DNA from 4 places in the Rhodoferax sp. ZS1R25 genome. Region 4 is predicted to be linked to each of the others. Evidence: predicted binding sites of a transcription regulator. Region 4 holds the regulator's gene; each other region holds the start of a gene.

Region 1 (7,227 bases), on a different contig from region 4:
AAAGCCCCAGGCGTTGAGCTGGCGTGCGACATGGTCGTAGCGGCCCGCATGTTCGCCCAGGCCGTGCACGATGACGACGGTGCCACGCGCGGTCACGCCGGGCTCCAGCGGCCAGTCTTGGATGACCACGTTATCGCCATCGCTGGCCACAAAGGTGGTGAGGGTGGTTTCAGAGCTCATGGTGGACATCGGGGAAAGTCAGGGAAAGCGGGAAATCACCTGGGCCACGGCGGCGGTGAGTTTCTTGGCGTAGGGCACATGCAGAAATTCGTTGGGGCCGTGGGCATTGCTCTTGGGGCCTAACACGCCGCAGACCATCATCTGCGCCTTGGGGAAGCCTTTCGACAGCATGTTCATGAGCGGGATGGTCCCGCCCTGGCCGATGTGGCCACAGGGCGCACCAAAATGGGCCTGCGATGCCTCGTCCAGCGCCGCATCCAACCAAGGCGCCGTGTCCGGTGCATTCCAGCCCGTGGCGCTAGCGGCACCTTCAAAGGTCACGCGGGCCTGGTAGGGCGCGTTGTCCTCCAGCAAGGCCTTGAGCTCCTGCACGGCGGAATCGGCTTCCACCAGCGGCGGCAGGCGCAGGCTGAGTTTGAAGGCGGTATAGGGGCGCAGCACGTTGCCGGCGTTCTTCAGTTCGGGCAGGCCATCGGCACCGGTCACGCTCAGCGTGGGCTGCCAGGTACGCTTGAGCAGCGCCTCCAGCGGGTCGGTGGTGGTGGGCAGGGCAAAGGTGGTGGCACCACCGCAGTCGTAGTGCGCCCAAGGGAAGCGCTTGAACAGCTCGTCGCCCAAAATGGCTGCGGTGGCCTGGGCCTGCTGCAGCCGTGCCGCAGGCACCTCGCAGTGGAAGCTGGCGGGCAGCAGGCGGCCGGTCTTGCTATCTTCCAGCCGGTCCAGCACCTGGCGCATGATGCGAAAGCTCGATGGCACCAGGCCGCTGGCATCGCCCGAGTGGATGCCTTCGGTGAGGATCTCCACCTTGAGCACACCGCTGGCCATGCCGCGCAGGCTGTTGGTCAGCCAAAGCTGGTCGTAATTGCCGGCACCCGAATCCAGACACACCACCAGCCCCACATCGCCCAGGCGGGTTTTCAGGATGTCGATGTAAGGAATAAGGTCGTAAGAACCGCTTTCCTCACAGGTCTCGATCAGGCCCACGACGCGCGGGTGCGGCATGTTCTGGCTTTTGAGCGCCTGCAGCGCGGCAATGGCGGCATAGGCGGCGTAGCCATCGTCGGCACCACCACGGCCATAGAGCTTGCCGTCTTCGTATTTGGGGGTCCAGGGGCCCAGGTCGTTGCGCCAGCCGGAAAACTCGGGTTGCTTGTCCAGGTGGCCGTACATCAGCACGGTCTGGTTTGAAGTACTGCCGCTGGCGGCCACTTCAAAAAACAGCACAGGGGTGCGGCCTTCCAGGCGCACCACTTCGAGGGTCAGACCGGGCACCTTTTGTTCTTCTATCCACTGGGCAGTGTTGCGCACCACGGTGTCTATGTAGCCGCCGGTAGCCCAGTCGGCATCGAACATGGGCGATTTGGCCGGGATACGGATGTAGTCTTCCAGACGGTGAACAATGTCACTATCCCAAGCTTGGCTGACTTGCTCCAGCGCTTGTGGCGCATTGAAGGCAGCGGGCGGTACGCGGGCGTTCATGGCGAACTCCTGAAACAACAGAGTGATGGATGCGCCATCATGCCATGCGCAGACTCGAATCTGGCTGTGGCAAACCCTCAGCGCAGGGGGGTGTCGCGCCAGCCCAAGCCGGCCCGGGTACCCCCCGGCTGTGCGCCCAGCCGGGGCCGGTATTCGCAACCGACCCAACCGCCGTAGCCCAGTGCGTCCACCAAGGCCAACAGGTAGGGGTAGTGCAGCTCGCCCTGCGAGGGCTCTTGGCGCTCGGGCACACCGGCGATCTGGATATGGCCCACAGCGCCCGTGGGCAGGTACTGGCGCAGCTTGCTGGCCACATCGCCCTCGGCCACTTGGCAGTGGTACAGGTCCATCTGCACCTGCAGGTTGGCTGCGCCCACCTCGGCCACCACGGCATGGGCCTGGGCCTGGTGGCGCAAAAAGTAGCCCGGCATATCGCGCGGGTTGATGGGTTCAATGAGCAGGGCGCACCCCTGCTGCGCGGCCAACGCCGAGGCCCAGCGCAGGTTGCGCACATAGGTGGCATGCAAGGCCGCAGGGTCTGAACCCGCAGGCACCAGCCCCGCCATCACATGGATGCGCGGGCACTGCAGCACAGCGGCATAGCGCAGCGCAGCGGTGATGCCGGCCTGGAACTCAGCCTCGCGTCCCGGCAGGCAGGCAGTGCCGCGCTCCCCGCGGTCCCAGGCGCTGGCCATGGAGGCAGCATCGCTGCCTGCGGGCGGCGCATTGAACAGCACCTGCTGCAAGCCCGCCGCCTGCAGCGGGGCCATCAGCGCCTCAGGCGTCCAGGCGTAGGGAAACAGAAACTCCGCGCCTGCAAAGCCATCTGCTGCTGCTGCCGCAAAGCGCTCCAGAAATGGATGCTCGGTGTATAGAAAACTCAGGTTGGCGGCAAAGCGAGGCATGGGCAGCAGGGGCCGGAGTCGTCAGCGGGCCAGCTTGTAGACCGAGGTGCCCGCACGCAGGTTGGGCGCAAAGCGCACGGTGCGCCCGTCTTGCAGGCCAAAGCTGTCGAGCACGCGCAGGCCATTGCGCTGCGCCAGCTCGGCCAAGTCGGCATGGGTGCCCACGCGGATATTGGGCGTGTCGTACCACTGGTAGGGCAGGCGCCGGGTCACCGGCATACGGCCTTGCAGAATGCTCAGGCGGTTGGGCCAGTGCGCAAAGTTGGGGAAGGCCACGATGCCCACGCGGCCCACGCGCGCTGTTTCCTTGAGCATGGTCTCGGCATTGCGCAGGTGCTGCAGCGTGTCGATCTGCAGCACCACGTCAAAGCTCGCGTCCTCGAACATGGTCAGGCCCTGGTCTAGGTTGAGCTGCAGCACGTTCACGCCGCGCTGCACGCAGGCCAGCACATTCGCATCGTCCAGTTCCACGCCGTAGCCGGTGCAGCCGCGGTGGCGCTGCAGGTGGTCCAGCAAGGCGCCATCGCCACAGCCCAGATCCAACACACGGGCACCCTGGGGCACCAGGCTGGCAATCGCGTGCAGGGTGTTCAGGTCGGTCATGCTGCCACCTCCAGCGTACGCGTAATGCTATTGAAATAGGAGCTGACCACGCCCATATAGCGGGGGTCATCGAGCAAAAAGGCATCGTGCCCATGTGGCGCATCGATCTCGGCGTAGCTGACCTCGCGCCGGTTGTCGAGCAAGGCTTTGACGAGTTCGCGGCTGCGCTTGGGGCTGAAACGCCAGTCGGTGGTGAAGCTCACCAGCAGGAACTTGCAGGTGGCGCGGGCCAGTGCCAGACTGAGGTCTCCGCCAAAGGCGCGGGCCGGGTCAAAGTAGTCCAGTGCGCGCGTGATCAGCAGGTAGGTATTGGCATCAAAGTACTCGGCAAACTTGTCGCCCTGGTAGCGCAGGTAGCTCTCGATCTGGAACTCCACCTCCTGCGTCGAATACTTGTAGCCCGATGCGTGGTCCAACAGGGTTTCCTTGAGTTGGCGACCGAACTTTTCGTTCATCACGTCGTCACTGAGGTAGGTGATGTGGCCAATCATGCGGGCGATGCGCAGGCCGCGCTTGGGGATGACGCCGTGCTCGTAAAAATGCCCACCGTGGAAATCGGGGTCGGTCACGATGGCGCGGCGTGCCACCTCGTTGAAGGCGATGTTTTCGGCCGTTAGATTGGGCGCGCTGGCCACCACCACGGCGTGCTGCACACGATTGGGGTACTGCAGCGTCCAGCTCAGCGCCTGCATGCCACCCAGGCTGCCACCCAGCACGGCGGCCAGGGTCTGAATGCCCAGTGCATCCAGCAACCTGGCCTGTGCGGTGACCCAGTCTTCCACCGTCACCACCGGAAAGTCCGCGCCATATACCTTGCCGCTATGAGGGTCTGTGTGCATGGGGCCGGTGGAGCCAAAGCAGGAGCCCAGGTTGTTCACGCCGATGACAAAGAAGCGGTCGGTGTCCACCGGCTTGCCCGGGCCAATCATGTTGTCCCACCAGCCCTCGCTTTTGTCCTGGCCCGCATACACGCCCGCCACATGGTGCGATGCATTGAGCGCGTGGCACACCAGCACGGCGTTGGACTTGTCGGCGTTCAGCGTGCCGTAGGTCTCGTAACTCAGGGAATAGCCATGCAGCAGCGCACCGCTTTGCATGGGCAAAGGGGCATCGAAGCGCATGGACTGGGGCGTGGCGATCAGCATAAAAACAAAACCCGGCAACGCTAAACGCGGGCCGGGTTGCAGTGCCAATGGCGGGTCCGTGTTTAGCTGAATTTATTAAGCGCCCGCAAGCTGGAGCAAATTGGCGCTGTGAACCCAAAGTATAGCAAGCACGGCGTTTGCGGGGCAAAAAGCTACGGGGCGCACCAATTTGGATGCGATGGCGCGATTTTTGCTTTAGTTTGGTGCATTTTGAAGAAATTCACTTTATTTGCACCAAACACAAGCATTTATTCAAAGAGGGTTTGTATGGAAGCACTAAAACAGGGCGCTGATGCCCTGTTCATTTTGTTGGGCGCGGTCATGGTCTTGGCTATGCACGCGGGGTTTGCATTTCTGGAGCTGGGCACGGTGCGCCGCAAGAACCAGGTGAACGCGCTGGTCAAGATCCTGGTGGACTTCTCGGTATCCACCGTGGTGTATTTCCTGGTGGGTTATGGCGTGGCCTACGGCACCCACTTCTTTGTGGGCGCCGAGCAGTTGGCCGCGCAAAGCGGCTATGCGCTGGTGAAGTTCTTCTTTCTGCTGACCTTTGCCGCGGCCATCCCGGCCATCATCTCGGGCGGCATTGCCGAGCGCGCGAAGTTCTGGCCGCAGCTGATCGCCACGGCCGTCGTTGTGGGTGTGATCTACCCCTTCTTCGAGGGCATTGCGTGGAACCAGCACTTTGGCGTGCAGGCCTGGATCAAGAATCTGACCGGCGCCGAATTCCACGACTTTGCGGGCAGCGTGGTGGTGCACGCCGTAGGCGGCTGGATTGCGCTGGGCGCCGTGCTGTTGCTGGGCGCACGCAGCAACCGCTACCGCAAGGACGGCGCCATGTCGGCGCACCCGCCCAGCAGCATTCCGTTTCTGGCGTTGGGCGCGTGGATTCTGATCGTGGGCTGGTTCGGCTTCAACGTGATGAGCGCGCAGGTACTGGACAAGATGTCGGGCCTGGTGGCGGTGAACTCGCTCATGGCCATGGTGGGCGGCACGCTGGTGGCGCTGCTGCTGGGCAAGAACGACCCCGGCTTTGTGCACAACGGCCCGCTGGCTGGCCTGGTGGCCGTATGCGCGGGTTCCGACCTGATGCACCCGCTGGGCGCGTTGGTGGTGGGCGGCGTGGCCGGCGCCATCTTTGTGGTGATGTTCACGCTGACGCAGAATAAATGGAAGATCGACGACGTGCTGGGCGTGTGGCCGCTGCACGGCCTGTGCGGCACCTGGGGCGGCATTGCGGCTGGCATCTTCGGCAGCCAAACCTTTGGCGGCCTGGGCGGCGTGAGCCTGGGTGCGCAGCTGATAGGCACCGCCATGGGCGTGGCCTGGGCCGCGCTGGGCGGCTTCATCGTCTACGGCGCGCTGAAGGCCACCATGGGCCTGCGCCTTAGCCAAGAGGAAGAATTTGACGGTGCCGACTTGTCCATCCACAAGATCAGCGCCACGCCGGAGCGCGAGGCCAACTGGTAAGCAACCAACCCGCTCAGGCCACGCTATCCAGCCAAGCCTGCAGCGGCCCCCCGTACAGCGGCCGGCTGCGCAAATAGCCCTGCATCACATCGCAGCCCAGCTGGGCAATCGTGGCGCGTTCGGCCTCGGTCTCTACGCCTTCGGCGGTGACAAACAGGTCCATGCCATGGCCCATTTCGATCATCGCCTTGACCAGCTTCTGGGTGCCCGGCGCCTTGTCGATGCCGTCGATAAAGCTGCGGTCGATCTTGAGTTCACTGACCGGCAGCTTCTGCAGGTAGGCCAGTGACGAGTAGCCGGTGCCAAAGTCGTCAATCGACAGCGGAATGCCCACGGCGCGCAGCGCGTGCAGCAGTTCCACACTCTTCTGCGCGTCTTCCATCAGCCCGCTCTCGGTGATCTCCAGGCGCAGGCGCTGCGGGTTGATGCCGCTAGTGGCCACCTTGTGCCCCACGCGCTGGGCAAAGCCTGCGTCCTGCAAATCACGCGTGCTCACATTGACGGCAATGCTGAGCGTGGGGTGCGTGGTTTGCCAGGCCTGCAGGGTGCGCAAGGCCTGCTCCAGCATCCAGTCGGTGACCATGGTGATGTAGCCGGTCTGTTCTGCGAACGGCACGAACTCCGCCGGTGACACAAAGCCACGCTGCGGGTGAATCCAGCGCACCAACGCCTCGGCCCCCACGGGCTGGCCAGTGGCCGAAAGAGAGAACTTGGGCTGCAGCCACATTTGCAGTTGGGACTGGGCCACCGCCGCGCGCAGGTCGGACACCAGCCCCAGATGGTCCAGCCGTGCAGCTTCTTGCGCCGCGCTGTACCAGGCGTGGCTGAGTGCGGCGCGCTTGGCGCTGTGCAGGGCCACCTCGGCATTGCGCAGCAGTGCGCCCACGGTCCCGTTGGCGGTGTCGGTGGTATCAGCAAAGCCGCAGCTCAGGCTCAGGTCCACGCTGTGGCCGCTGCAGGCCACCGAGGCCGTGGTGGCCTCCATCAGGTCCGCACGCAACTGCTCCACCGCACTGCGTTGGTCGGCTTGAAAAGCCGCGGCAAACGTGCCACCCGACAGCCGCGCCACTACCCACTGCGGCCCGATCAGCCCACGCCCGGCCGCAGCGCCCAGCACCAGGCTGGCGCGCACGCCCAGCTCCTTGATCAGCGTGTCGCCCGTGGTGTAGCCCAGGGTTTCGTTGATGATTTTGAGACGCGCCAGGTCCATTAAACCCAGCGTGTTGGCGCCCTCGGGCCCGGGATGCTGGGGGTTAAGCAGGGCCGTGCGGTTGGGCAGGCCGGTCAGGCTGTCCTGGTAGGCCAGGCGCACGATTTGCTGTTCGCGCTGCGACACCGCATCTGACATGGTGTTCAGCGCTTGGCCCACGCGGTCCACCTCTTGCGTGCCCGTGGTTTGCACCTGGTGCGCATAGTCCCCCTGGGCAATGTGGCGCGCGGCCCGC
Region 2 (7,227 bases), on a different contig from region 4:
AGAAGGGTGCGTCCGTCGAAGAGCTGGGTGACGCGGCCATGGCCTTGTTTTTAAAGGAGTCCTGATGTCTTACGGTTCCGTGTTTGCGCCCGGTTTGTTCGCGGGCAAGGTGGTGGTGGTGACAGGCGGCGGCTCGGGCATTGGCCGCTGTGTGGCGCATGAGTTGGCGGCCCTGGGCGCCACCGTGGCGCTGATTGGCCGCAAACCTGAAAAGCTTCAAAAGGTGGCGGCTGAGATTGCTGAAGACGGTGGCAAGACCAGCCAACATGTGTGTGACATCCGCCAGGAAGAGGCGGTGCAGCAGACCGTGGCCGCCATCGTGGCGCAGCATGGCCAGATCGATGGCTTGGTGAACAACGCAGGGGGCCAGTACATGACCCCGCTGGAGGCGATCAGCGCCAAGGGCTGGGAGGCGGTGATCAACACCAACCTGACCGGCGGCTTTTTGATGGCGCGCGAGTGTTTCAGCCAGAGCATGACCAAGCATGGCGGGGCCATCGTCAACATCGTGGCCGACATGTGGGGCTCCATGCCCGGAATGGGCCACAGCGGTGCGGCGCGTGCGGGCATGGTCAGCTTCACCGAGACCGCGGCCACCGAATGGGCGGGCCGTGGGGTGCGCGTGAATGCGGTGGCCCCGGGCTACATCGCCTCTAGCGGCATGGACCACTATCCGCCCGAGATGGGCCCCATGCTGCGCGAGATGGCCAAGACCGTGCCGCTGGGCCGCTTTGGTACCGAGGCCGAGACGGCCGCCGGCATTGTGTTTTTGCTGAGCCCGGCAGCCGCCTTCATCAGCGGCAGCACGTTGCGCATCGACGGCGCGCGGCCCCAGGTGCGCATGGGCTGGCCCATGCGTGTGGCCGATGAGAAGGCCCAGACGCGCGACGCCATCAAGCCCTTCAACGGGTTTCACCGGGCTAGCACGCCCAAAGTGTTTTCCGGTAGCTGACGATGCAGGCCAAATCGCCTGCGGTGATGGCGCCCGAAGACATTTCCGCGGTGGAAGACACCGCGCGCCGTTTCATCCGCAGTGAGGTGGCGCCGCACCTGAATGACTGGGAAGAGGCAGGTGAATTTCCGCGTGCGCTGTACCAGCGCGCAGCCGAAATGGGCTGGCTGGGCCTGGGCTACCCCGAGGCATTGGGGGGCACGCCCGCGCCCTGGGCGCTGCGCAACGCGCTGACCATTGCCCTGGCCCGCACGGGTGGCAGCGGTGGCCTCATGGCCAGCCTGTTCAGCCACAACATTGGCCTGCCACCGGTGCTGCGCCATGGCTCTGCAGCCCTGCAGCAGCAGGTGGTGCCCGACGTGCTGGCCGGTAAGAAGATTGCCGCACTGGCCATTACCGAGCCCGGCGGCGGCACCGATGTGTCCGCCCTCAAAACCACGGCGCGGCTGGACGGCAACGACTACGTGGTGGACGGCGAGAAAGTCTTCATCACCTCTGGTATGCGCGCGGATTGGCTTACGGTGGCCGTGCGCACCGATCTGAAAAACAAAGGCCCCATGGGCATCTCCATGCTCATGGTTCCGGGCGATGCGGTGGGGTTGTCGCGCAGCCCTTTGAAGAAGATGGGCTGGTGGTGCTCCGACACAGCGCACCTGCGCTTTGACAACGTGCGGGTACCTGCCAGCAACCTGGTGGGCGAGGAGGGCGCGGGCTTCAAGATCATCCTGACCAACTTCAACGGCGAGCGCCTGTCCATGTCCGCCATGGCGCTGGGTTTCGCAGAGTGTTGTTACGACGAGGCACTGGGCTGGGCGCAGCAGCGCAAGACCTTTGGTACCGCACTCATCGACCACCAGGTGATTCGCCACAAACTCATGGACATGAAGATGCGCATCGAATCCACCCGCGCGTGGCTGCACGCCGTGGCGGCGCGTGCCGATGCCGGTGACCGCGGCGACAAGTCGGCCAAGGGCGCAGAGTGGGTTGCGCAGGTGTGCCTGCTGAAAAACCACGCTACCCAAACCATGCAGTTTTGCGCCGACCAGGGCGTGCAGATTCTGGGTGGCATGGGCTTTATGCGTGGCACTGCGTGCGAACGCATCTACCGCGAGGTCAAGGTCATGATGATTGGTGGTGGTGCCGAAGAGATCATGAAAGAGTTGGCCAGCCGTCAGCTCGGCCTGTGAGAATGCCCCATGCCCAAAACACCTGTGCCCGTTACTTCCGTTGACAGCCCAGATACCGCGGTAGTGTTTGAAGCCGAGTTCATCGAGGGCCTGCGACGCATCTTTGAGCACAGCATCGCGTTCAACCAGGTGCTGGGGCTGAAGATTGCCAGCATCACGCCACAGTGCGTGGTGGCGCACATCGCCATGAAACCCGAGCTGGTGGGCCACTACAGCTTCAACCGCATCCACGGGGGCGTCATCAGCGCGGGGCTGGACGCCATGGGCGGTCTGGCCGTGATGGCCGCCATCGGTGCGCGCCACATGGACGAGGCGCCTCTGCAGCGCCTGCACCGCTTTGCCAAGCTGGGCACTATCGACTTGCGGGTGGACTACCTGCGCCCCGGCATTGGGGAGAGCTTTGAGCTGCGCGCTGAAGTCATGCGCCTGGGCTCGCGCGTGGCCTCCACGCGCATGGAGTTTCTGGGTGCTGATGGCAAGTTGCTGTCCAGCGGGGCTGCGGCGTACATCGTTTCCTGATTGGGTGTGTCGCCGCACATACGGCGGGAGGCTGCTTGCCTAGGGTAGAGGGCACACTACGTCAGGATTTCTATGACCGTCCCCAAGCGCCCGCGTGCAAAGGCACCCAATGGCAAGCGTCTGGCGTTGCCACACGACCGCGACGAAGCTGCATCCCAACAAGGGCAAGCCCCCGATCCGCGCATAGTCCAGGCCAAGCGCGACCTGGATGCGGGACAGGTCGATACCGATATGCACGTGACGCCCGGGTTGGACGCCAAACGACGAGAAGAACTGGTTCCCGGCCCGGGCGGCAAGCCCGTATCCGGTTTCACGCAGAACCGCGAGCCCTGATAGTCATGAAAACGGGGGGCGAAGCCCCCGGTTGCTTGCGCATGCTCGCGTGCGCGATGAGCGATCAGGCTTGCTTGGCTTTGCGTCGACGCACGATGGCACCCATGCAACCCAGACCCGCCAGCAGCAGGGCGTAGGTTTCGGGTTCAGGTACTGCCGCTGTTAGCGTCAGGTTGTCCACACTCAAGTGGCTGCCGGTGTCGACGAGTTGCAGGCGTGCAATGTTGTTCCAGGTACCAAAGTTCACAGTGCCAGTAGCGCTGGCATTGATGTTGGTTGTGAACAAAACGTTGTTGGACGTGTCGAAAGCGGTCAGTGCACCCACGGCGCCGCTGCTGGCGTAGCTGATGTCCAGGCTATTCAAGTTAAAGAGGCCCGACGCGAAGGTGAAGTTGACCGTGTTGCCGGCAAAACCGGTGGGGTCCAAGTGCAACTGTCCCGCAGAAGGCCAGCCCCAAAAGCTTCCGGAGGTTGGTGTCGCAGTAATGCCGTCTTCGGTGTAGCTGGCCAAAGCGGTAATGCTGCCCGTCAGACCCGAAAAGGTGTTGGTATTGGCCTGTGCGGCCGATGCGAACAGCAAGGCGGCGGCGATGCCGGTTGCGGTTAAAAGTCTCTTTAGTTTCATGGTTGACTCCACTGGTTGAGAGGCGGCGAATGCCTGCCTCGCGGGCATTCTGTTTTTGCGCACCAAAACTGAGCAATAGTCCGTTTGGATTCAAAAGCAGCTTTAAAGCCTTCATGGACACAGGTGGTAACAATTGACGGCATGGCGCACGCGGGCACACACCTGACTTTCAGCGTCCCAACAAAAAAAGCCACCTCACGGTGGCTTTTTTGAAAGCGCAAGCGCCTTACTTCTTCAATGCCGGGTCACCCACGTACTCCGACACCACCTTCCATTTGCCATCGGTGATTTGTGAGATGCGGGATGCGCTGCTGCCCAGGCGCTTGGTGGCGCTGAAGGATTGGGGGGCGCTGCCGAAGATGTCGGACGGGATGCTCAGTGTGTCCATCACCTTGATGAAGCTCTCGGTGTTCAGGTTCTTGCCGGCCTTGCCGGCCACGGTGGCAAAGGTGTTGAGGATGTTGTAGCCGTAGACCGAGAACACGGTGGGGTCTTCGTTGAACTTGGTCTTGTACTTGTTGGCCCAGAAGCGGATGGCCGGCGCCTGTTCATCGGTGTAGGGGTTTTGCACCGTCATGGTGGCGTAGAAGCCGTTCATGGCGGGACCGCCCAGCTTGTGGATCAGGTCGGTGTAGGCCGCGCTGGATCCGATGAAGGTGGGGCTGTACCCCAGCTTGCGGGCCGTGCCGATGGCGCCGATGGTTTCGCGGATGATGGTGCCCAGCACAATGAAGTCGCAGCCACTGGCCTGCATCTTGGACACTTGCGAGGAGAAGTCGGTGGCGCCGCGCTTGTACGAGGTCTTCTCGGCAAACTCCATGCCGATGGTCTTCAGGCCGTCCTCGCCGCCCTTGAGCACTTCCAGGCCAAAGTCATCGTCCTGGTACATGGTGCAGACCTTCTTGGCGCCTTTCTCTTTCACCAGCTTCGGAACCGCCAGGCGCATCTGGTCGTAGTAAGGGGCGGCATACGAGTACTTGAGTTTGTGGAAGGGCTCGTACATCTCGCGCGCGGCGGTGATGGGGAAGAAGTTGATCACGTTCTTCTCAAACTGCACGGGCATGGCGGCCATGTTTTGCGCCGTACCGATGTGGCCTACCATCATGAAAATCTTGTCCTGGTTGACCAGTTTTTGTGCGGCCAGCACGGCCTTTTTGGGGTCGTAGGCCGAGTCTTCGACCAGGATCTTGACCTTGCGGCCATTGATGCCGCCTTGCTCGTTGATCTCGTCCACGGCCAGCAGCATGCCCAGGCGCGCCTGCTTGCCAAAGCCGGCGATGGGGCCGGACAAATCCTGGATGGAGCCCAGCAAAATTTCGTCTTTGCTGATGCCTTGCTGGGCCGAAGCCAGCGATGCCGTCAGGGCCAGGGCGCCCAGTGCGGCGGCGGTGCGCAGTGTCATCATGGTGAAAGTCTCCTCGGTGGTAAAAATGCTGGGCGGCGGTGCGCCGCTCAGAGGTACATGGCCTCTATCTGGGCTTCGTATTTCTTCTCCACCAGCTTGCGTTTGAGCTTCATGGTGGGCGTGAGTTCTTCATCTTCTGCGGTCAACTGGTTTTCCAGCAAGAAGAATTTTTTGATCTGTTCCACGCGGGCGAACTTCTGGTTCACCCGGTCTAGTTCGGCTTGGATCAATGCCTGCACCTCGGGCGCGCGGGTGAGCGACGTGTAGTTGCTGAACGGAACATCGGCATCCTGGGCAAACTTCTCCACGTTCTCCTGGTCGATCATCACGATCACCGTGAGGTAGGCGCGCCTGTCGCCAATCACCACGGCGTCGGTGATGTAGGGTGAGAACTTCAGGTCGTTCTCCAACTCGCTGGGCGTGATGTTTTTGCCGCCCGCGGTGATGATGATGTCCTTCATGCGGTCGGTGATGCGGAAGTAGCCGTCGGCGTCCACCACACCCACGTCACCCGTGTGCAGCCAGCCATCGGCGGTAATGGTCTCGGTGGTCTTCTCGGGCTGGTTCAGGTAACCCGCAAACACGTTTTTCCCGCGCACCAGGAACTCGCCGGTGGTCGGGTCCAACTTCACCTCGTTAAAGCCCGCCGCAGGCCCAATCGTGCCAGGCTTGATCTTGTGGGCCGGAACGCCCGTGGCGGCACCACCGGTCTCCGTCATGCCCCACACCTCCAGCATGGGAACGCCCAATGCCAGGTACCAACGCACCAGGTCGGGCGAGATGGGGGCGGCCCCGGTGACCAGGTAGCGCGCGCGGTGGATACCGATGAGCTTGCGCACATTGTTCAGCGCCAGTACCTGGGCCACCTTGAATTTGAACTTGAGCCAGGCATTCACCGGCTCACCCGCCAGCACGCGATTGGCAATGCTGGTTCCCACACCAATGCCCCAGGCGTAGGCGGCCTGCTGCACCCAGCCCGCTTCCTTGAGTGCGATCATCACGCCGGAGTAAAACTTCTCCCACACGCGCGGCACCGCGGTGAACACCGTCGGTGCAATCTCGCGCACGTTCTCGGGGATGGTCTCGGGGTTTTCCACAAAGTTGAGCTTGGAGCCGGTGTACAGCGCAAAGTACTCACCGCCCATGCGTTCGGCAATGTGGCACAGCGGCAGAAAACACATGCGCTCGTCCTGCTCGGTTTGCGCAATCAGTGTGTTGAAGCCGCGCACCGTGTAGACCAGACCCTGGTGCAGGTGCATGGCGCCCTTGGGTTTGCCCGTGGTGCCTGAGGTGTAGACCAGAATCGCCAGGTCCTGCGGTTGGCAGGCCGCCACGCGCTGTGGCACCGCCTGTGGAAATTCTGCGTTGTACGCGCGGCCCAGCGCGCGCAGCGCCGCCAGGCTGATCACGCCGGGGTCGTCCAGGCCCCGCAAGCCCTCCATGTCAAACACCACAATCTTGCGCAGCCGCGGTAGGTGTTCGCGCACTTCCAGCGCCTTGTCCAGTTGCTCATCGTCTTCCACAAACAGCACGCTGGTGCAGGAGTCTTCGCACAGGTACTGCACTTGGCTGGGCGCGTCGGTGGGGTAGATGCCGTTGGACACGCCGCCCGCCGACAGAATGCCCAGGTCGGCCCACACCCACTCCACCACCGTGTTAGCCAGGATGGAGGCGGTGTCGCCCTTGGCAAAGCCCAGGCTGATCAGGCCGCCCGCAATTTCGCGCACCGCGTCCGCGGTCTGGTTCCAGGTCCAGCTGCGCCACAGGCCCAGGTGCTTTTGGCGCATCCAGACGTTGGGGCCGCGTTGCGCCACTGCATTCCAGAACATCGCGGGAATGGTGTCCCCCGCCATGACGATGTCACTGCGCGGTTGGATGTGTGAGGTGTCCCAGAGTCCCATGCTGCTATCTCCAGGTCTTTTTCTTTTTCCAGCGTCGCTCGCCGCGCACGCCGTCTTCCTTCATGCCCAGGTAGAACTCCTTGATGTCGTCCTTCTCACGCAGGTGGGCGCAGGTGTCCTCCATGACGATGCGGCCGTTCTCCAGCACATAGCCATAGTCCGATGCGTTGAGCGCCATGTTGGCGTTTTGCTCAACCAGCAGGATGGTGGTGCCACGCTCGCGGTTGATGCGCACCACGATCTCGAAAATCTCTTTGGTGAGCTTGGGGCTCAGGCCAAGGCTGGGTTCGTCCAGCAAAATCAGG
Region 3 (7,227 bases), on a different contig from region 4:
GTTTGCCCGTGCGCGGGCGGCGCTTCAGCACCAGCAGGCTCAGCACCATCAATACGAACACCCACAGTAACGGCTGGGACAACAGACCAAGAAGTTTGGAAGCAATGAACATGAAGAAAGGAGAGGGGGGATGGTTATTTGGTGTCGTCGGGCATGGGGCGCGCTTGCTGCATAGCGCCTTCTACCGATTGTTTGACCTGCTGCTGAATTTGCTGGCTTTGCTGCTGCGGGGTGGCGCCTGGCGTGGCCCCGGGCACCACGGCGGTGGTGGTGCCCAGCTGCTTCTTGGCCAGCACGCCCACAATGGCCAGAACGACCAGCAAACTGACGATTCCAAAGAGTGCGCGCATAGGGTCTCCAATCGAGGGCGGAGCCGCATTTTGACCGATGGCCAGCCGCACCGTGGCAAGATGGGCGCTATTTTGAAATTGGTGGAGAACCATGGCGCGCATTCTTGTCGTTGACGACGACGCAGACCTGCTGAAGTCCCTGTCCATGCGCCTGCGCTACGAGGGCCACGACGTGACCTCGGCTGACGGTGGCCCCATGGCGCTCGCCAAGCTCGACCTCGAAGTGCCCCACATGGTCATCACCGACCTGCGCATGCCCGAGATGGACGGCCTGCAGCTGTTCGAAGCCATCCACCGCCGCTTCCCCCTTATGCCCGTGGTCATCCTCACGGCCAACGGCACCATTCCTGACGCCGTGCGCGCCATGCAAAAGGGCGTGTTCGGCTACATCACCAAACCGTTTGAAGGCGCCGCGCTGATGCGCGAGGTAGATCGCGCGCTGGCCATCTCCAGCGCGTTGGGCGCCGACATGCCGGGAGATGGCCCGGGCGAGAGCTGGCGCGAAGCCATCATCACCCGCAGCCCGCGCATGGAGAAGCTGCTGGCCGAAGCCCGCCGCATGGCGCAGAGCGATGCCTCGGTGCTCATCCATGGCGAGAGCGGTACCGGCAAAGAGCTGCTGGCCCGCGCCGTCCACGCCTCCAGCACGCGGGCGGACGAAGCCTTTGTGGCCGTGAACTGCGGCGCTATCCCCGAGAACCTGGTGGAGGCCGAGCTGTTTGGCCATGTCAAAGGCGCCTTCACCGGCGCCGTGCGCGACAACCCCGGCATGTTCACCAGCGCCCACAAGGGCACCATTTTTCTGGACGAAATTGCCGATCTGCCGCTGGCGATGCAGGTCAAGCTGCTGCGCGTGCTGCAAGAGCGCGAGGTGCGCCCCGTGGGCGCCAGCAAGCCGCACAAGGTGGACGTGCGCGTCATCTCCGCATCGCATCGCACGCTGGAGGCCGAGGTGGCCGCCGGCACCTTCCGCGAAGACCTGTACTACCGCCTCAACGTCGTCGGCCTCACGCTGCCGCCGCTGGCCGATCGGCGTGAAGACATCCCGCTGTTGGCCAACTACTTTTTGCAAAGCCTGGCTCTGCGCTACGCCAAGCCCGTCAGCACCTTTGCGCCCGGCGGGCTGGAGCAGCTCAGCGTGGCGCCCTGGCCCGGCAATGTGCGGCAGCTGCAAAACGTGGTGGAAAAGTGCGTGGTGATGAGCACCGGCGCCGTCATCCCCGCTACGCTGGTGCAAAGCGCCATCAGCACCCAGGGGCCCGAGCTGCTCTCGCTGGACGAGGCGCGAAAAGAGTTTGAGCGCGACTACCTCACCAGCCTGCTCAAGATCACCAACGGCAACGTCGCCCAGGCCGCCAAGCTGGCCCAGCGCAACCGCACCGACTTTTATGCGCTCATGGCCCGGCACCAGCTGGAGCCCGCGCAGTTCAAAAACTGAGCCTGCGGGTCGGCCCAAACTGTCGGCAAACGCCGACACCCTAAGTTGTTGATTTCATTGGGGTTTTGTTTTGCGGCGTAGGGCCGTGTCGGCATTTGCCGACAAACCGCTACCCCTGTTTTGCGCTAAGTGGTTGATTTCATTGAAGAAAAGTTTTGGCACGCTTCGTGGGTAGTAGTGCGGGTCTTATTCAACAAGTACCCCAAGGTAAACACCATGAACTCCGAACAAATCAACCTCGTCCAGGCATCCTTTGAAGACGTGCGCCCCATCGCCGCCACCGCGGCCGAGCTGTTTTACGACCGCCTCTTCACGCTGGACCCCTCGCTCAAGCACCTGTTCAAGGGCGACATGCCCAACCAGGGTCGCATGCTCATGTCCATGATCGGCTCGGCCGTGCATGGCCTGAAGGACCTGGACAACCTGGCCCCCGTGCTGCGCAGCCTGGGCGCCCGCCACGTGGGCTACGGCGTGCGAGAGGAACACTATGTGACCGTGGGCACCGCCCTGCTGTGGACGCTGAGCGCCGGCCTGGGCGAGAAGTTCACCCCCGAAGTGCGCGAAGCCTGGACCGCCGCCTATGGCCTGCTGGCCGACGTGATGCAGTTTGGCGCGCTGGAGGCGGAACGCATCAAACGGCATCAGGAGCAGGATGCGGCTACTGTGTGAGAAAGTATCTATTTGTGCGCAGACGACACTGATATCGGACCTGTGTCACCGAAATTCAAATTGTTTTCCAATTTGAATTTCGTCTTAATTTGTATGCTCTTGCATCGGGCTTCAATGGCTCTAGGATGTCCAGCCCGAAAACTTGCTTATTCATAATGGCGCCATCAAACCAAACGCATTCTGCTGCTCTATCTATACCTAACGCAGGGAATGTGCCTAAGCTCTGAACGGTCATTTTTGGCCCACCGCTTTTCAATTGAACGACATCGCCGATTTTTAGTGACTCCATTTTTTCTCCAAAGAGACTTTCAGTGTAGGTGAAGATTTTCCCTGATGCGATATGCTTGAAAAATGTTAAGTCCGCAATCCGCAAATAGCTTTGAGATCCTGAGTAGCGTTGTCGAGGAGGACGCTGAAGGGCGCTTTCAAGTGGCAGCGAGCGGGGAGGCAGCTCAACTCAATTCGCGTGGTCTGTATTACTCTTCCATCCACATCCTAAGCTTGGAAAAAAAAGCTACCGAAGAATTGGCGGCTTCCGCCAAGTTGATGTATTCCGCGCTATTAGAGGCTCACAACTCGGAGCCCGCTATAAATGTTGCCATGCGAACAGTTCAGTTGCAGCAGCTTTTTGCGAAACGACTCGATTTATTGGCGACCAAGTTGATGGCCGCACGAGATGGACGGGTAGCTCCTTTGTCGGGAAGCCTACAACGCCCATTGGAACTATTGGATTTTTCTAAGACGCTGGTACGGTTGCACGCCCAATATGGTGCAAAGATTCAACTTTTGATTTCTGAAATGTCTCTTGGACGAAGAGGAGTGACCCCAGTGGAAAATACCTTCAACATTAATGGGCCTGTAGGTTCAGTTCAGACTGGAAACAACTCGACGGCAACGGTTACGCAAACCATTTCTAATCCTGGAAAAATTGAAGTGCTCGCAGCTTTAGAAGCACTGTCACAGGCTCTTCAGGTGGCTCAGACATTAACTGACGCTGAAAAAAGAGAAGCTATTGAAGTGGTAAATGATGTTAAGGCTCAAGCTAGTTTGGAAAAACCTAATTCACTGAAGCTTGGCGCACTTCTGGGAGGGCTCTCATCTTTTGTACAAACCCTGCCAAATGTTGCTCCAGCTTGGGATGTCCTAGTTGCTTGGTCATCACACATTCACGACGCGCTGATTTAGTGTTTACTCTTCAGCGTTCGGCGGTGTGAGCGTAAATTTTTTGTTGGAGCTGTCGCCCAGATCGCGCAGTGGCGATCACTCGCATACTGGACTAACAGGCCAATGTTTCTCGAAATTAAATTCCAACAAAAAGCCCCTGACTCTTACGAATCAGGGGCTTTCAAATTTTGGTGCCGGAGAGATGAATCGAACACCCGACCTTCTCATTACGAATGAGCTGCTCTACCGACTGAGCTACACCGGCAACTAAGCCCGCGATTATAGCGGGCCGCCTCTCAGAATCAGGCCGCTTCCGAGTGGTAGCGCGTGGCGCGTTCCACCTCGTTTTTCGATCCCAGGAACACGCTCACGCGTTGGTGCAGCTTGGTGGGTTGGATGTCCAGAATGCGTTGCTTGCCATCGGTAGCGGCGCCGCCAGCTTGCTCGATGAGCCAGCCCATGGGGTTGGCTTCGTACAGCAGGCGCAGCTTGCCTGGCTTCTCGGGTTCGCGCTTGTCCCAGGGGTACATGAAGACGCCGCCGCGGGTCAGGATGCGGTGCACATCGGCCACCATGCTGGCAATCCAGCGCATGTTGAAGTCCTTGCCGCGCGGGCCGTCTTTGCCCTGCAGGCATTCGTCGATATAGCGCTTCACGGGTTCGTCCCAGTGGCGCATATTGCTCATGTTGACGGCGAACTCTTGCGTGTCTTCGGGCACGCGCACGTTTTCTTGCGTCAGCACAAACGAGCCTTGCTCGCGGTCCAGCGTGAACATGGCCACGCCTTCGCCCAGTGTCAGCACCAGCGTGGTCTGTGGGCCATACAGGCAGTAGCCCGCGGCCACTTGCTGGTTGCCGGGTTGCAAGAAGTCTTGCTCGCTCACAGCGGGGCCTTCGGGCGACTTGAGCAGCACGCTGAAGATGGTGCCGATGCTGACGTTCACGTCGATGTTGCTGGAGCCGTCCAGTGGGTCAAACATCAGCAGGTATTCGCCTTGCGGGTAGCGGTTGGGCACCACGTAGATGCCTTCCATTTCCTCACTGGCCATGGCGGCCAGGTGGCCGCCCCATTCGTTGGCTTCGATCAGCACTTCGTTGGCAATGATGTCCAGCTTCTTCTGGATTTCGCCCTGCACGTTTTCGCTCTCGGCCGTGCCCAGCACGCCACCCAGGGCGCCCTTGGTCACGGCCAGGCTGATGCTCTTGCAGGCGCGGGCCACCACTTCCAGCAGCAGGCGTAGCTGGGGCGGAATGGCACCCTGGCCGGCCGATTGGCCTTCGTGGCCGCGCTGCTTCTCGATCAGGTAGCGCGTGAGCGATATACGTTGTGTCATGGTCAGTCCCTAAGTTAAAAATCAGTCGGCTTGTTCGCGTTCGGTCAGTTCGTCCAGCCGGGCTTGTGCGTCTTCCAGCAGGTCGTCGTCGCCACTGGCGCGGGCGATAGCTACGCGCTGCCCAAGCAAGTCGCGCGCCCGTGCCGCATCGCCAGCCTCATAGGCCAGCACGCCTTGTTGAAACAGCGTGTCCAGAATGATGTCGTTGTCTTGCAAGGCCTGGCCCAGCACCAGGCGCTGCTGCAGGTAGGTGTTGGCCTGGGCGTGGTCGCACAGCTCGTAGGCGTTTTGCGCCAGGTTGTTGATGACGCCCGACAGGCGTTGGTCGGTGGCCGTGCCAAAGGCGCTCTGCGCATCGGCCAGCAGCTGTTGGTTGTGCGCCAGTGCTTCGGCGTGGCGGCCGGCCTCGTGCAGGGCGTAGCCAATTTCTTCGCGGATGCCCAGCTTCTGGTCCAGGCTGAGCGTGGCACTGGCGTGCGCAGACCATTCAGCAGCCTGCTGCAAGTGGGCTACTGCCGTATCGTAGTCCTCGGCCTGCACGGCCGATTTGCCGATGGCGTAGTGCTGCTCAAAGCGGTCGGTGGGCGTTAGGCCACCACGCGACTCGCGGATGGCCAGCGCGCGCAGGCCCAGGGGCAGGCCCTCGGAATCCCACTGGCGCTTGGCAAACACCACAAATTGCAGCCACAGCAGGTCGGCCAACTCGGCAGACTCCGTGCCCACCTTCTCTGCCAGCGGCAGCAGGGCTTCCAGATCTTCCGACATGGCAGAGCCGCTGAACATGGCCTCGGCGTCGTACACCGTGTCGCGCAGCGGGGTAAAGCGCCGCGCAAACTTCTCTGCAGGTGATGCGAAACCGAAGAGGGCCATGGCGGATTGCCGTGCGTTAGTCGGCCAGCGCGCGGTCTACCACCTCGCGCACGTCGTTGCTGAGGTCGGCCTTGGCGGCCACGCGCACCAGCGCTTCGCGCGCGGCACTGCGGTAGGGCTCGGCCAGCTTCTTCCAGCGGTCCAGCGCGCGGGCCAGGCGGGCGGCCACCTGGGGGTTGATGCCGTCGAGCTCCATCACGCGGTCGGCCCAGAACACATAGCCCGCGGCGTCCGCACGGTGGAAGCCACCGGGGTTGGCGCTGCAGTAGCTGAAGATGACGCTGCGCGCGCGGTTGGGGTTGCGCAGGTTGAAGTCTGGGTGGGCCATGAGCTGGCGCACGGCGGGCAGCACCTGGCCGCCACGGTCGCTGGTGCCTGCTTGCAGGGCAAACCATTTGTCCAGCACCAGCGCTTCGTCTTTGAACAGCGCGTGGAAACGGGCCAAGGCTTGGGTGGCCAGCGCGTGGCCACTGCCCACCAGGGCAGACAGGGCGTTGAACCGGTCGGTCATGTTGCTGGCGTCTTTGAAGCGCTGCAGCGTTTTGCCGGGCCACACGGTGTCACCGCTTTGCACGGCGGCCAGGTTCAGGAAGGTGAGCGCCAGGCCGGCCAGGGCGCGGCGGCCGCTGGACACGGGGTCGGGCTCATAGGCGCCGTTGTGCTGGTGGGCCTCAAACGCCCATTCCCAGTCGGCCTGCAGGGCGGTGGCCAGCTGCAGGCGCATGGCTTCGCGCACAGCGTGGATGCGCTGCGGGTCCACCACGTCCAGCTGCTCGGCGATGTAGGTCTCGCTGGGCAGGGTCAGCACCAGTTCCTTGAACGCGGCGTCCAGCGTGGGGTGACGCAGTACGGCGCGCATGGCGTCGATATAGGCATCGTTTAGCGGTGTAGCCCCCGTGGAATCTGCGCCAGCAGCTATGCAATTGATAGCGCTGCGCAGCGCCAGGCGCTGGCCGGCTTCCCAGCGGTTGAACGGGTCGGGGTCGTTGGCCAGCAGGGTGAGCAGCTGGGCATCGGTGTAGTCAAAGTCCAGCACCACGGGTGCCGAGAAGCCGCGCAGGATGGAGGGAACGGGCTCTTCGGTCACGTTGTTGAAGGTCAGGCTTTGCGCGGCCTCGGTCATCACAAACAGCTGGGTGTCGGTGTGGCTGGTGGCGCCCACCAGGCCCAGGCTGACGGGGATGACAAATGGCTCTTTGGCCGCCTGGCCCGGCGTGGGCGCGCAGCTTTGGGTGAAGTGCAGGGTGTAGGTCTGTGCCGCGGCGTCGTACTCGCCACGGGCGGCCAGACGCGGTGTGCCGGCCTGGCTGTACCAGCGCTTGAACTGGGGCAGCAGGCGGGCCAGTGCCGAATCTGGGTTGGCGTCGGCAATGCTTTGCGCGAAGTCGTCGCACGTCACCGC
Region 4 (7,227 bases):
CCAAGTGGGAGCGAGGCTTCACCAAGGTGGTGAACATCCAGGGCACCGACCACCACGGCACCATCGCGCGCGTGCGCGCCGGCCTGCAGGCGGCGGGCGTGGGCATTCCCCAGGGCTACCCCGACTACGTGCTGCACACCATGGTGCGCGTGGTCAAGGGCGGTGAAGAGGTCAAGATCAGCAAGCGCGCGGGCAGCTATGTGACGCTGCGCGATTTGATCGAGTGGACCAGCAAGGACGCCGTGCGTTTCTTCCTGCTCTCGCGCAAGCCCGACACCGAATACACGTTTGACGTGGACCTGGCTGTGGCCAAGAACAACGACAACCCGGTCTACTACGTGCAGTACGCGCATGCGCGCATCTGCTCGGTGCTGGCGACCTGGGGTGGCGACGTGAGCAGCTTGAAGAGCGTGGACCTGTCGGCGCTGCAAAGCCCGCAGGCCCAGGCCCTGATGCTCCTGCTGGCCAAGTACCCCGAGATGCTGACCGCAGCGGCCGCCGACGAGGCGCCGCACGATGTGACCTTCTACCTGCGTGAACTGGCCGCCAGCTACCACAGCTACTACGATGCCGAGCGCATCCTGGTGGATGACGAAGCGGTGAAGCTGGCGCGCCTGGCGCTGGTCGCGGCGACGGCGCAGGTGTTGCACAATGGCCTGGCTGTGCTGGGCGTGAGTGCCCCGCAAAAAATGTGAGGTCTGGGGGTCAGACCACTTGCGTAGCAGGTGCTCTGACCCCCACGAATTAAGACTGATTAAGAGAGAGAAAGCAGCGCATGAAGTTTGAACGTGGCGGAACCATTGTGGGTTTCATTGTGGGCGTGGTGGTGGGCCTGGGGGCTGCATTGGCGGTGGCGGTGTACGTCACCAAGGTGCCCGTGCCGTTCATGAACAAGAGCCAGAGCCGCAGCGCCGACCAGGACGCAGCCGAAGCCCAGAAGAACAAGAACTGGGACCCCAACGCGCTGCTTTACGGCAAGAACCCGGCCCCCGCCGTGCCCACGGCCACGGCACCGGCGTCTGCCGCGTCCGGCGCCAAAACGGCTGCCAAGCCTGACGCAAAGACTGACCCCAAGGCGGAAGCCAAAACCGACCCCAAGGCAGACGCCAAGACCGCCGTCAAACCGGATGCCAAGGGCGAGTTGAAGCCTGCCGTGTCGGCCGATCCGCTGGGTGACTTGGCCAAGGCCAAGGCAGGTGCCGCCACCGAAGGCGACGCGTTCTCCTACTTTGTACAAGTGGGCGCCTTCCGCACGGCCGAAGACGCCGAGGCCCATCGCGCCAAGCTGTCGCTGAGCGGCATCGAGACCAAGATTTCCGAACGCGAACAGTCGGGCCGCCCGGTGTTCCGCGTGCGCGTGGGACCGTTTGACAAAAAGGACGATGCCGACAAGGCCAAAGACAAGCTGGACAAGAGCGGTCTGGAAACCGCCCTGGTGCGCGTGCAGCGCTAGGCCGCGCTGGAACTTTTTTCCACCCCCTCCACTCACATCCGAGCACTTTGGAGCTTTTGAACCCATGAAACGTCGCGAATTTACCCAAGCCGCTACAGGCGCCGCCTTTGCATCCTCCGCCCTGTGGGCCAGCAGCGCCCAGGCCCAGGCCAAAGGCCCGCAGCCCGGCACCGATTACCAGCCCGTGGACCCCCGTGCCCCGGTGGAAGCACCCGCCGGCAAGATCGAGGTTGTTGAGTTCTTCTGGTACAGCTGCCCGCACTGCAATGCGTTCGAGCCCACGCTGCAAGCCTGGATCCCCAAGCTGCCTAAAGACGTGTCCTTCCGCCGCGTGCCCGTGGCCTTCCAGGACAGCTTTGTGCCCCAGCAGCGCCTGTACTACGCGCTGGAAGCCATGGGCCTGGTGGAGAAGCTGCACGCCAAGGTGTTTGCCGCCATCCACGCCGAGAAGCAAAACCTCAGCGGTGGCGATGCCATCGTCGAATGGGTGGCCAAGCAGGGCGTGGACAAGGCCAAGTTTGTTGAGCAGTACGGCTCGTTCAGCGTGGCCACCAAGGCCACCAAGGCCGCCCAGCTGCAAAACGCCTACAAGGTGGAAGGCGTGCCTGCCCTGGGCGTGGCCGGCCGTTACTACACCGATGGCTCCATTGCCGGCAACATGCAGCGCGCGTTGCAGATCGTGGACGCATTGATCGTCCAGGCGCGCACCGCCCGCTAAAAACACGCCTCTGCGCAGGCCGCAGAGGTATTCCACAGGGCTAGAATGATTTGTCATTCAACCCCTTTGTGGAGAGTCTTCCCATGGCACATCAGAAGTACCGGCTGGTCACCCGCAGTGATTTTGATGGGCTGGTGTGCGCCGTCCTGCTCAACGAGCTGGACCTGATCGACGACATCAAGTTCGTCCACCCCAAAGACATGCAGGACGGCAAGGTGGAGGTGTCCGATCGGGACATCACCACCAATCTGCCGTACGTGCCCGGCGTGCACCTGGCCTTTGACCACCACGAGTCCGAGACGGTGCGCAACACTGGCGAGCGCCCCAACCACATCATCCTGCCCGACGCCGACTCGGCCGCGCGCGTGGTGTTTGACCACTACGGTGGTGCCAACCGCTTCCCGGCGCGCTTCCACGACATGATGGAAGCCGTGGACAAGGGGGACTCGGCCCGCTTCAGCCACGACGAAATCATGACTCCCACCGGCTGGGTGCTGCTGAATTACCTGATGGATTCGCGCACCGGCCTGGGCCGCTTCCGCGAGTTCCGCGTCAGCAACTACCAGCTGATGATGGATTTGATCCAGTACTGCCGCCACCATGGCATTGACGAAATCCTGCAGCTGCCCGACGTGGTGGAGCGTGTGGACCTGTACTTTGAGCATGCGGCCAAGGCCAAGGAGCAACTGCTGCGCTGCTCCACCGTGCATGGCAACCTGTTGGTGCTGGACCTGCGCAATGAGGACACCATCTTTGCGGTGAACCGTTTCATGGTCTACGCGCTGTTCCCGCAGACCAATATCTCCATCCACGTGCTATGGGGCCTGCAGAAGCAAAACACTGTGTTTGCCACGGGCAAGTCCATCACCAACCGCAGCTCGAAGACCAATATTGGCGACCTGATGCTGAGCTACGGCGGGGGCGGCCATGCCAATGCGGGTACCTGCCAGGTGGAGAACGACCGCGCTGCAGACGTGTTGCAGGTGCTCATCACCAAAATTAACGCCGACGGCTGAGTCGGCCAAGGCGCGAAATGCGCAAAGCGCTCGGTACAATGGCCGAAGCGCTTTTCGAGCAAGTTTCGTGCCTTTATGAAAAAAACCATCCTGTCTGTGGCTGTGTCGCTGGTGTTTGCCAGCGCAGGCGGCCTTGCGTGGGCCGAAAAAGCCGACCGAAACAAGCCCATGAATGTGGAGGCGGACGCCCTGCGCTACGACGACATCAAGCAGGTCAGCGTCTTCACCGGCCATGTGGTGCTGACCAAGGGCAGCATCCTGATCCGCGGCGCCCAGATCGAGGTGCGCCAGGACCCGGATGGCTACCAGTACGGTCTGGTCACCGGCTCGGTCGCCACGCCGGCGTTTTTCCGGCAAAAGCGTGAAGGCCTGGATGAGTTCATCGAAGGCGATGGCGACACCATCGAATACGACGGCAAGGCCGACACTGTGCGCTTTGTCAAAAAAGCCCAGCTGCGCCGCCTGCGCGGCGCCACGCTGGCCGACGAGGTGACGGGTGCCGTCATCCTGTACGAAAACCTCAGCGACAAATTCACCGTGGACGGCGCCCCCAAGACCGCTGCGGCGCCGGCCGGCCGTGTGCGCGCCATGCTGACGCCCAAGCCCGAAGGCGAAACTGCCACCGCGCCTCAACCCGGTGCCACTCTGCGCGCCACGCCGCAACTTGAGAAGGCCGCCCAGTGAGCGAGCCCACCCAAGAAGCCCCGGACACCAGCACCGGGCGGCTGGAAGCCCGGCATTTGCAAAAGTCGTATGGCAAGCGCCAGGTGGTGAAAGATGTGTCGCTGACCGTGCGCACTGGCGAGGTCGTGGGCCTGTTGGGCCCCAACGGCGCGGGCAAGACCACCTCGTTCTACATGATCGTGGGCTTGCTGCGCGCCAGTGCGGGCGACATCACGATTGACGGCCATTCCATCGAGCACATGCCCATCCACCGCCGCGCGCGCCTGGGGCTGGGCTACCTGCCGCAAGAGGCGTCCATCTTTCGCAAGCTCAATGTCGAAGACAACGTGCGCGCCGTGCTGGAACTGCAGCGCGACGAGGCGGGCGAGCCGCTCAAGTCGGCCGAGATTGAAGCGCGCCTGACCGCGCTGCTGCAAGACCTGCGCGTGGAGCATCTGCGCGAGTCGCCCTCGCTGGCCCTGTCGGGTGGTGAGCGACGCCGTGTGGAGATTGCGCGCGCACTGGCCACGCGGCCGCGCTTTATCCTGCTGGACGAACCGTTTGCCGGTATCGACCCGATTGCGGTGATCGAGATCCAGCGCATCATCAACTTCCTCAAGGGCCGTGGCATCGGTGTGCTGATCACCGATCACAACGTGCGCGAAACCCTGGGCATTTGCGACCACGCCTACATCATCAGCGACGGCCATGTGCTGGCGCAAGGCACCCCCTCCGAGATCGTGAACAATGCCGATGTGCGCCGTGTCTATCTCGGTGAGCATTTCAAAATGTAATGAAGCAAGGTCTTTCATTACGCGTCTCCCAACACCTGGCGCTCACGCCCCAGTTGCAGCAGTCCATCCGTCTGCTGCAGCTCTCTACGCTGGAGCTGAGCCAGGAGGTGGAGCAGATGCTGGACGAAAACCCGTTTCTGGAGCTGACCGAGGACCGGGCCGAGCGCGAGGACTTTGGGCTGAACGCAGTAGATGCGACGGTCAGCGAAGGCGACCGACTGTCCGAGAGCAGCGAGGTGGACTACGCGCCCAGTGCGGTGGCCGACTACGCCACCTCGACCAGTACCAGCAGCAATGACGAAGAAGCCACGCCGCTGAGCAGCAGCGACGAGCCCAACTGGGAAGGCGACGGCACCACCGAGATGATGCCCGACGATGGCGAGTGGGGGGTGGACGCCAAAGCCAAGGCCAACAACCTGGGCGACGACGAGGAGAAAGACGCCACCGAGCTGGCGCGCTCTGCCGAATCGCTGCAGGCCTTTTTGCACCGCCAGGCGCTGAGCCTGCGCACCAATGCCACCGACGCGGCCGCGCTGCGCTTCCTCATCGAATCACTCAACGACGACGGCTACCTGGAAGACCCGCTGGAAGAGCTGGCACGCAGCCTGAACCCCGGCGACGAAGAGCAGCTGCAGGACCTGGTGCACCACTTCACCGTGGCGCTGGGCTTGCTGCACAGCCTGGAGCCCGTGGGCGTGGGCGCGCGCGACTTGGGCGAGTGCCTGCGTTTGCAGGTCAAGGCCTTGCTGGCCCAAGCTGAAGTGGATGGTGAGGACGAGCGTGCCGAGCTGCTGCAGGTGGCCCTGGGCATCTGCAGCAAACCCATGGACCTGCTGGCGCGGCGCGACATCAAGCGCCTGGTGCAAATGGGCGTGGGCAGCGACGCGCTGGTGCGCGAAGCGATCGCGCTCATCGCACGGCTGGAACCCAAGCCCGGGCGGCGCTTTGTGGACGTGGAGCGCAACATCGTGGTGCCCGACGTGCTGGTGGTGGCCATCGGCAAGGCCGGTGGCATTCCCAAATTCCGCGTGCAGCTCAACCCCGAGGTGATGCCACGCCTCAAGGTGCATGACATCTACGCCAATGTGCTGCGCAACCACCGCGGTGGCCGCGACGGTGCTGGCCACGCGGCGCTGCAGCAACGCCTGCAGGAGGCGCGCTGGTTCATCAAGAACATCCAGCAGCGCTTTGACACCATCCTGCGCGTGAGCACGGCCATTGTGGAGCGGCAGAAGAACTTTTTCACCCATGGCGAGCTGGCCATGCGCCCCCTGGTGCTGCGCGAGATTGCCGACGAATTGGGCCTGCACGAGTCCACCATCAGCCGCGTGACCACGGCCAAGTACATGGCCACGCCGTTTGGCACGTTTGAGCTGAAGTACTTCTTCGGCTCTGGCCTGGGCACCGAGAGCGGTGGCAATGCCTCCAGCACCGCGGTGCGCGCGCTCATCAAACAGTTCATTGCCTCCGAGAGCAGCAAGAAGCCCTTGAGCGACAACCAGATCTCTGACATGCTCAAGGAGCAGGGCATCGAATGCGCCCGGCGCACCGTGGCCAAATACCGCGAGGGGCTGAAGATTGCCCCCGCCTCACTCCGCAAAGCGCTATGAACCAATTGACCCTTTTTCTCCCCTGCGCCGCCGGCGTGGAGGAGTACCTGGCGCCGGAGATTTTGCAAATCACCGGTCTGCCGCCCGGCTGCGTGACCAAGCAGCGCGGTGGCGTGGCCGTGCGCACCTCGTTCGCGCATGCCATGTTGCTCAACCTGTACAGCCGCCTCTCGCAGCGCGTGCTGGTGCTGGTGTCGTACACCGAATACCGCAGCGAACAGGACCTGTACCGCGCCGGCCTGCAGGTGCCATGGGAGCAGTGGTTCACGCCCAAGGAAAGCATCAAGGTCGAGGTGACGGCGCAGCACAGCCCGCTGACCTCGCTGAACTTTGCCGCGCTCAAGGTGAAGGATGCCGTGTGCGACCGCTTCCGCGAAGTGGCGGGCGGCGTGCGCCCCGACGTGAACACGCAGTGGCCCGATGTGCGCATCTATGCCCACCTGACCACCGACAGCTGCTCGCTGTACGTCGACACCTCGGGCGAGCCGCTGTTCAAGCGCGGCTGGCGCGAGGACAAGGGCGACGCACCGCTGAAGGAAACCCTGGCCGCGGCCATGATTGCCGCCAGCGGCTGGGCCTCGGGTGAGGACGACCTGATGCCGCTGTACGACCCCTGCTGCGGCAGCGGCACGGTGGCCATCGAAGCCGCGCAGATTGCCTGCAACATCGCGGCCGGTTCGCTGCGCCGCTTTGCGTTCGAAAAATACCGACCCTTCCGTTCGCAGGAGTGGGCGGACATGAAGGCCGAGGCCGCAGCGAATGTGGTCAAGCCCGAGCCGGGCCAGACTGCGCTGATCTACGGCAGCGATGTGTCGCACCGCATGGTGGACTTTGCGCAGCGCAACGCGCAACGCGCCGGCGTGGCCGATGTGATTGAGTTTCGCGGTGGCGACGCGCTGCAGCGCATGCCGCCGATTGAAGGCGGCGGCGTGATGGTGCTGAACCCGCCCTATGGCGAGCGTATTGGCATTGG

The links. The regulator sigma-54, encoded in region 4, starts transcription at its own class of promoters, with help from an activator protein. The targets are predictions, from matches to a motif close to TGGCANGNAANCTGCTTT.
Region 1: the regulator sigma-54 is predicted to act here: its motif matches at 4,492-4,509, upstream of AC097R_RS02180 (ammonium transporter).
Region 2: the regulator sigma-54 is predicted to act here: its motif matches at 3,710-3,727, upstream of AC097R_RS04745 (PEP-CTERM sorting domain-containing protein).
Region 3: the regulator sigma-54 is predicted to act here: its motif matches at 1,945-1,962, upstream of AC097R_RS16880 (globin family protein).

The regions. Positions count from the first base shown of each region.
Region 1 is NZ_JBWMAZ010000001.1:460,847-468,073, reverse strand. Features, by position in the region: gene AC097R_RS02205 (lysophospholipase) at 1-180, opposite strand, end outside; gene AC097R_RS02200 (M20/M25/M40 family metallo-hydrolase) at 199-1,659, opposite strand; gene otnI (2-oxo-tetronate isomerase) at 1,737-2,564, opposite strand; gene metW (methionine biosynthesis protein MetW) at 2,586-3,167, opposite strand; gene metX (homoserine O-succinyltransferase MetX) at 3,164-4,312, opposite strand; gene AC097R_RS02180 (ammonium transporter) at 4,580-5,782, shown strand; gene AC097R_RS02175 (putative bifunctional diguanylate cyclase/phosphodiesterase) at 5,796-7,227, opposite strand, start outside.
Region 2 is NZ_JBWMAZ010000001.1:999,713-1,006,939, forward strand. Features, by position in the region: gene AC097R_RS04720 (TetR/AcrR family transcriptional regulator) at 1-65, shown strand, start outside; gene AC097R_RS04725 (SDR family oxidoreductase) at 65-952, shown strand; gene AC097R_RS04730 (acyl-CoA dehydrogenase family protein) at 955-2,139, shown strand; gene AC097R_RS04735 (thioesterase family protein) at 2,149-2,658, shown strand; gene AC097R_RS04740 (hypothetical protein) at 2,731-2,991, shown strand; gene AC097R_RS04745 (PEP-CTERM sorting domain-containing protein) at 3,056-3,616, opposite strand; gene AC097R_RS04750 (ABC transporter substrate-binding protein) at 3,843-5,018, opposite strand; gene AC097R_RS04755 (AMP-dependent synthetase/ligase) at 5,069-6,922, opposite strand; gene AC097R_RS04760 (ABC transporter ATP-binding protein) at 6,927-7,227, opposite strand, start outside.
Region 3 is NZ_JBWMAZ010000002.1:1,286,776-1,294,002, reverse strand. Features, by position in the region: gene AC097R_RS16895 (YdcF family protein) at 1-82, opposite strand, end outside; gene AC097R_RS16890 (hypothetical protein) at 135-350, opposite strand; gene AC097R_RS16885 (sigma 54-interacting transcriptional regulator) at 442-1,788, shown strand; gene AC097R_RS16880 (globin family protein) at 2,005-2,457, shown strand; gene AC097R_RS16875 (YodC family protein) at 2,513-2,830, opposite strand; gene AC097R_RS16870 (hypothetical protein) at 2,959-3,642, shown strand; tRNA gene AC097R_RS16865 (tRNA-Thr) at 3,811-3,886, opposite strand; gene AC097R_RS16860 (class 1 fructose-bisphosphatase) at 3,924-4,955, opposite strand; gene AC097R_RS16855 (tetratricopeptide repeat protein) at 4,977-5,825, opposite strand; gene pepN (aminopeptidase N) at 5,842-7,227, opposite strand, start outside.
Region 4 is NZ_JBWMAZ010000004.1:72,376-79,602, reverse strand. Features, by position in the region: gene argS (arginine--tRNA ligase) at 1-695, shown strand, start outside; gene AC097R_RS19930 (SPOR domain-containing protein) at 776-1,453, shown strand; gene AC097R_RS19925 (thiol:disulfide interchange protein DsbA/DsbL) at 1,518-2,171, shown strand; gene AC097R_RS19920 (exopolyphosphatase) at 2,255-3,187, shown strand; gene lptA (lipopolysaccharide transport periplasmic protein LptA) at 3,263-3,871, shown strand; gene lptB (LPS export ABC transporter ATP-binding protein) at 3,868-4,644, shown strand; gene rpoN (RNA polymerase factor sigma-54) at 4,644-6,254, shown strand; gene AC097R_RS19900 (THUMP domain-containing class I SAM-dependent RNA methyltransferase) at 6,251-7,227, shown strand, end outside.